DNA from 2 places in the Brevibacillus sp. 1238 genome. Region 2 is predicted to be linked to the other one. Evidence: riboswitches for the same ligand, from Rfam matches in the RefSeq annotation. Region 2 holds a riboswitch; the other holds the start of a gene.

Region 1 (3,416 bases), on a different contig from region 2:
AACGCACCTCTTCCGGAATGTCTGCAAACAGTTCTTCTACACTGGAAATGCCCAGAGTTTCGAGCATTTCGCGCTTGTCCTGATCAGTTTGGGGCAGGTAGCGGTATTTCACGAACGTTGTCCTCCTCAAATAGGATGTATTGTGGGCTTATGCTTGGTTATTTCGCACGTTTATAAAAAGGAGCGGCAACAACAACAGCTTTCAGTCGTTTTCCGCGAATTTCCACTTCAACCTCTGTGCCAATCGCCGTGTGCTCGCTTTTGACCAGGGCCAGACCAACGTTTTTCTTCAAGGTCGGGGATTGTGTCCCTGTGGTCACTTCTCCTACCAGCTCTTCTCCGACATAGACCGGATAGTGCGTGCGCGGAATGCCGCGATCGATCATCTCGATCCCTACCAGCTTGCGAGGCGCGCCGTTTTCTTTTTGCGCTTTCAACACCTCTTGGCCGATGAACGGCACTGCTTTATCTACCTTCACCGCGAAACCGATACCCGCTTCGATCGGTGTAATGTCCTTGCTCAGTTCCTGACCGTACAGTGGCAGCTTGGCTTCAAAGCGCAGCGTGTCACGCGCACCCAGTCCGCAAGCAACCAGACCGTCTTCTTTGCCTGCTTCAAGCAGGGCGTCCCACAGCTCTGCCGCACGATCCGCAGCCAGGTAAATCTCGAAGCCATCTTCGCCCGTGTAGCCTGTACGGGATACCAATGCCGGAATACCGCTAACCTCTACATCGCGCTCAAAACGGAAAAAGCCGATTTGGGACAGATCCGTTTGAGTCAGCTTTTGCAAAATCGATTCAGCCAAAGGCCCCTGGATCGCAATCTGCGCCGTTTGCGGCGAGATATTTTCGATCGTGACGCCCGGAATCAGGTGCTCCTGCAGCCATGCATAGTCTTTGTCAATATTGCCAGCGTTGATGACAAGCAGGTAATGGTCGTCTGCGTATTTGTAAACGAGCAAATCGTCGACCGTACCGCCGTCCGGGTAGCAAAGCACGCTGTATTGAGCTTGTCCCACTGCCAGCTTGGAAACGTCGTTGGTTGTCACGCGCTGCAAGTATTCGAGCGCGCTCTCGCCTTTTACGTCCACCTCTCCCATGTGGGATACATCAAACAAACCTGCTTTCGTGCGAACAGCTTCATGCTCCTGACCAATGCTGGAAAACTGTACAGGCAGCTCCCAACCGCCGAAGTCGATTGTTTTGGCGCCGTATTTTGCATAGGAATCAAACAGTGGCGTTCTTTTCAGATTGGACATGTGTGGCACCTCCTAAAGGCAGATAGTCGGCATTTTTCCCCATGAAAAAACAGAGGCGAAAAAACGGGTACACCAAAAGAAAGGTGCCCATTTCTCCTCCTCTGTCCTTGGTACCTGAGAGTTACCTTGCCAATCAAGCTCGGCGGGGATCACCGGGCTTGCAAGTTTCCCCTTTGGTGGCTCGACATGCGAGCTCTCTCCAGAGTTGCGTCCAGTAGAGGTTCTTTTGCCTGAGAGATTCACCGTTACCGGCTTGCTCCTTCGGCGCTGCAGTGGTTCACGCAGTCTCTCCCTGCTACTATCATTCGCGTTGGTTAGATGGTCATACATAAGTTTTTGCTATGATTTCCATACTAATGAACGAACTTCCTCTATATCCTACCATGAGAGTCGACAGTTGAAAATATGCAAATTAACAGTCAGATCAAGAAATACTTAACAAAGTGATGAACATTACCCATAATGTTAAGTTTTTTATTAAAACGCATGAAAGTTATGGCAGAGCTGTGTAAAGGAGTAACGTATATGCCGAATGTTCCTGTTTCATTTGACACGAGCTGGATATCGCCGCTGACCGAGCGGCTGCACGAAGATGGTCCATGGGACAAGTGGGAGCTGTTCAAGCTGGCGCTGGAAGCAGAAGAAGCGATGGCGGTTCGCGAGTTCGATTCTTTGCAATGCCTGAACTACTTGCCGCTGCTCTCGCCTTTTCCCCATCAGCTCCAGACGGCGGAACGCGTGCTGAATGACATGCGCGGCCGCGCGATTCTCGCGGATGAAGTCGGATTGGGCAAGACCATCGAGGCAGGGTTGATCATGAAAGAATACATGGTCAGAGGCTTGGCGAAAAAAATTCTCGTCCTCGTTCCCGCCTCTCTCGTCATTCAGTGGACAAAAGAACTGCAACAAAAATTCGGCATTCCTGCCGTCGCGCAAAAAAAAGAGTACATGTGGCGTCAGCACGAAGTCGTCGTCGCCTCCATCGACACGGCCAAACGCGATCCGCATCGCCGCCATGTGCTCGATATCGACTACGACATGCTCATTATCGACGAAGCGCACAAGCTCAAAAACAAGCGAACCCGAAACTATCAATTCGTGAAGGAAATTCGCAAAAAATACTGTTTGCTGCTCACCGCCACCCCTATCCAGAACGAGATGGACGAGCTGTACAACCTGATCAATTTGCTCAAACCGGGGCATCTGGGCCACTCGACGTCGTTTTCCACCAATTACGTCGAGGGAAAGCGCCAATCGAAAAACAGCGAAAAATTGCGTGAAGAAATCGAAAAGGTCATGATTCGCAACAAGCGAAGCGACGGCGGCATCCAGTTCACCAGCCGCCGCGTGCAGTCGATTCCCATCGAGCTGACGCAGGAGGAGATGAAGCTGTACGAGGGCGTCACGCGCTTTGTCCACGATCAGTACAAGACGGGAACCGGGCTGTTCAATTCGCTCGCTCTCATCACGCTCCAGCGCGAGGTTTGCTCCAGCAAGGAAGCCTCCTTCATGACGCTGTACAACATGCATCAACGCACCAGCGAGGAGTCTTTGCTGCGGGCGCAAATACTGGAACTGGTGGAGATGATCAAGCGGATCGAGACGCATTCCAAGGCCGCCAAAACGGTCGAGCTGATTCAGCAGATCAACGACAAAGTGATCGTTTTCACCGAATATCGGGCCACGCAAAATTACTTGCAAAAATATTTGCATGACCACGGAATTACCTCTGTGCCGTTTCGCGGCGGCTTCAAGCGCAGCAAAAAAGACTGGATGACCGATCTGTTTCAAAACCGCGCACAAGTGCTGATCGCGACAGAAGCAGGCGGCGAAGGGATCAACCTGCAATTTTGCAATCAGGTGATCAACTACGACATGCCTTGGAACCCGATGCGTGTCGAACAGCGAATCGGCCGCGTTCACCGTCTCGGGCAAAAGCGGGATGTGCACATTTACAATCTGTCCACGGTCGGGACGATTGAAGAACATATTCTCAAACTGCTGTACGAAAAAATCGATCTGTTTGAAATGGTCATCGGCGAACTCGATGATATCGTCGAACGCCTCAACCTGAGTTCCTCGCTGGAAGAAAACTTGACGCAAATTATTATGGACTCCGCATCCACGCGCGAAATGGCTTTGAAGCTGGACAACATG
Region 2 (3,416 bases):
TGCGCAGCTTGTAAATCACCACGAGCATGATGAACCAGACAGGTGTGATGAACAAGGCAACGCGCGTGTCTTCAGCAAGTGCGAGCACGACGAGAATGAACGCGAGAAAAGCGAGAATCAAGTAATTGGCAAACGGATAGAGCGGCATTTTGAATTTGTTTTGCGCTGCCAGCTCTGGTCTTGTCTTGCGGTATTTCAGGTGGCAAATGACCGTAATGCCCCAGATGAACAGGAAGCAAACCGTCGAGACACTCGTGATCAGCGTGAAGACGCCTTCTGGCATGATGTAGTTCAATACAACGGCGATGAGAATGACGACGGTAGAGAAGAACAGGGCATTGGCAGGAACTTGGCGAGTTGTGAGCTTGGTCATGGCCGCAGGCGCGTTTTGTTCTCTGCCCAAAGAGTAGACCATTCGGCTTGTACTGAAGACGGCGCTGTTACATGCCGAAGCGGCGGAGGTCAGTACGACAAAGTTGACGATTCCCGCAGCGGCAGCAATTCCGATTGCGGCAAACACTTGCACGAACGGGCTTTCTGTCGGAACGATCGCACTCCATGGGTAGATGCTCATAATCACGATCAGCGCACCGACGTAGAACAGCAAGACGCGGATCGGAATGTTGTTGATCGCTTTTGGAATGACGCGCTCAGGATTTTCTGTCTCTCCGGCAGTCAGCCCGACCAGTTCAATGCCGACGAACGCGAAGACGACCATCTGGAACGAAAGTAAGAAGCCGTTGATTCCGTTCGGGAACATCCCGCCATGGCTCCACAAGTTCGTGAAGCTGGAAGCGCCGGAGTTGGTAGAGAAGCCTTTGACGATCATGACGATACCGACGACGATCAAGGCGAGAATCGCGATGACTTTTACCAGCGCGAACCAAAACTCCATTTCTCCGAACAGCTTCACGGTTGCCAGGTTCATGAAAAGTAAAATTACGAGGGCAATCAACCCCGGCATCCATTGCGGCACTCCCGGAAACCAATACTGTGTGTACAAGCCGACAGCCGTCAAATCGGCCATGGCAATCGAAATCCAGCAAAACCAATACGTCCAGCCTGTGACGAACGCAGCCATGTTTCCGAGGTAGTCTTTTACGAAGTCGACGAAGGAATGATAGTTCAGGTTGCTCAGGAGAAGTTCGCCGAGCGAGCGCATGATCAAAAAGCAAATAATCCCAGTAATCAGGTACGCAAACAAAATGGATGGCCCGGCGAGGTGAATGGATTTTCCCGCACCCAGAAATAGTCCGGTACCAATGGCTCCACCGATTGCGATGAGTTGAACGTGTCTGTTTTTCAGACCTCTCGCCAATTTTTGTTGTTCCATGTGATCCCCCTCTTTCTCTCTGTCTGATTCTGCAAAGTTACTTGGAAAGACAACTACTTGCTCGACGACTTTTTCTTCACAAAAGTTTATGATTCTTTATAATTCTCATAGTAACATAGCTGTACAGAATAAATACATCATTAAGTTACTTCCAACGAAAAAAACGCTTACATTTTTCAGTGAGTCCTTATTTTTTGCTGTTTGCTTCCGGTTGCTCCCTCCTTGTTTGCCCGAGTGGGGATGTGGCTGTTCCCCTGAAAGCGCAGCGATTTCTAGCAGCAATCCTATTTTTCGCCAATAAAAAAAGGAACGGGAAAAATAGGCTGGTTCCTATTTTCCTCTGTCCTTTTACCTGAGAGTGTTTAACTCCTTTGGTGGCCAATGGCTCTCTCCAGAGATGCGTCCCATTGCGGTCCTTTTACCTGAGAGATTTGTCCTGGGGGTCAGGATTTGCTCCTTCGGTGCTAAACGGTAAGTTTAGTCTCTCCCGCAATATTCATCCGCGATAGATATTCGCATGCGTTCTTTTGATAGTAAATTATTCCAAATAGCTTGTCAAACGAAAATTGCCAATTAACAGACTATTTTAAGCATAAAACATTTTTGACCGATTGAAGTCCAACAAACAAGGGAGATGGCAAGAATCAACAACAATTTGATTCGAAAACAAATCAATATGATGTATTTTGATTTGAAACATGATCGGTGATCGGATGAAAACGGTTGCTTTTTGTTCCGGGCAAAGCGAGAGTGAAAAATGTGACGAACATGTGAGAAAAGGTGGTTTCGCGAGCGGAAATCTACCATTTCGCCGGAAGCAAACGAGGTTGAGTGCAGCGAATTTTAAGGCTTTGGCACGGGAGTTGCTTTTAAGTGGCAGCACAGAGAAGGGAGAGAGTGACAACATGAACATTTCTACATTTGCTGCTGCGAACAAGCTGGTCACAGGCCGCGATTCGCTGGCATTGCTTGCAGAGGAAGTCGCCCGGCTGGGGGTGCAGCGTCCGCTGATCGTCACCGACCATATTTTGATTCAGGCCGGGGTGGTAGCGCAAGTCGAGGAGCTTTTGCCGATGAAGGCAGGCATCTTCCCGGACGTCAATCCGGAGCCGGAAATCGAAATCGTCGACCTGTGTGTCAGCATGATTCGCGCAGGAAGCTACGACGGGCTGATTGCGGTCGGCGGAGGAAGCGCGATCGACATTGCGAAAGCGGCTGCGGTCATGGCGACTAATGAGGGCAGCATCGAACAGTATTTTGGCACGAATCTGGTCAAGCAGCCGGGCTTGCCGCTGATCGCGATTCCGACCACGGCGGGAACAGGCTCGGAAGTGACCAATATCTCGATTTTGTCCGATACGAAGGAGCAAGTAAAAAAAGGAATTGTAAGCCCTTACTTGCTGCCGGATGTCGCTATCGTCTCGCCGATGATGACGCTGACGTGCCCGCCGAGTGTTACCGCTGCGAGCGGCGTGGATGCGTTGGTGCATGCAGTGGAAGCCTATATTTCCAAGTTTGCCTCCCCAGTCACGGACGCGCTGGCGATTGGCGCGATGAAGCTGATCGCTGTTCACCTGCCAAAAGCGTACGCGGCCCCGGACAACATCGAATCGCGCGAAGCCATGATTACAGCCGCGTTGATGGCGGGTCTTGCCTTCGGAAATGCAGGGGTAGGAGCTGTACATGCCCTGGCTTACCCGCTCGGCGGACGCTTCCACATGGCGCACGGCGTCAGCAACTCGCTGCTTTTGCCTTACGTGATGCGCACGAACAAGATCGCCTGCCTGGAAAAGCTGGGAGACATCGCCCGGGCGCTCGGAGAAAATACAACTGGCCTGAGCCTGGATGAAGCGGCGGAAAAAGCGATCGAAGCGATGACGCGTCTGTGCCGTTACGTGGAAATTCCCCAGTCGTTGCGCGAGTTCAACATCCCTGAGACAGCGCTTGCCGAGATGGCGGAAGAAGCGATGAAGCAGACCCGGCTTTTGAAAAACAATCCCCGCACCTTGCGGAAAAAAGACATAGAAGATATATATCGCGCAGCTTACTAAGAGGGGGATATCACATGAAGTGGAAGCAACGC

What was found. A riboswitch is a leader RNA that binds a small molecule or an ion and turns the genes downstream of it on or off. The one in region 2 is predicted to bind glycine.
Region 1: it holds a riboswitch for glycine, as region 2 does, so the genes downstream of both, gcvT (glycine cleavage system aminomethyltransferase GcvT) here and M2298_RS01545 (amino acid permease) in region 2, are expected to answer to the same signal.

What each region holds. Positions count from the first base shown of each region.
Region 1 is NZ_JARXWC010000002.1:224,823-228,238, reverse strand. It holds gene gcvPA (aminomethyl-transferring glycine dehydrogenase subunit GcvPA) at 1-112, opposite strand, end outside; gene gcvT (glycine cleavage system aminomethyltransferase GcvT) at 159-1,259, opposite strand; glycine riboswitch at 1,351-1,467, opposite strand; glycine riboswitch at 1,468-1,564, opposite strand; gene M2298_RS04885 (DEAD/DEAH box helicase) at 1,785-3,416, shown strand, end outside.
Region 2 is NZ_JARXWC010000001.1:341,674-345,089, forward strand. It holds gene M2298_RS01545 (amino acid permease) at 1-1,333, opposite strand, end outside; glycine riboswitch at 1,672-1,730, opposite strand; glycine riboswitch at 1,734-1,833, opposite strand; gene M2298_RS01550 (iron-containing alcohol dehydrogenase) at 2,239-3,384, shown strand; gene M2298_RS01555 (hypothetical protein) at 3,399-3,416, shown strand, end outside.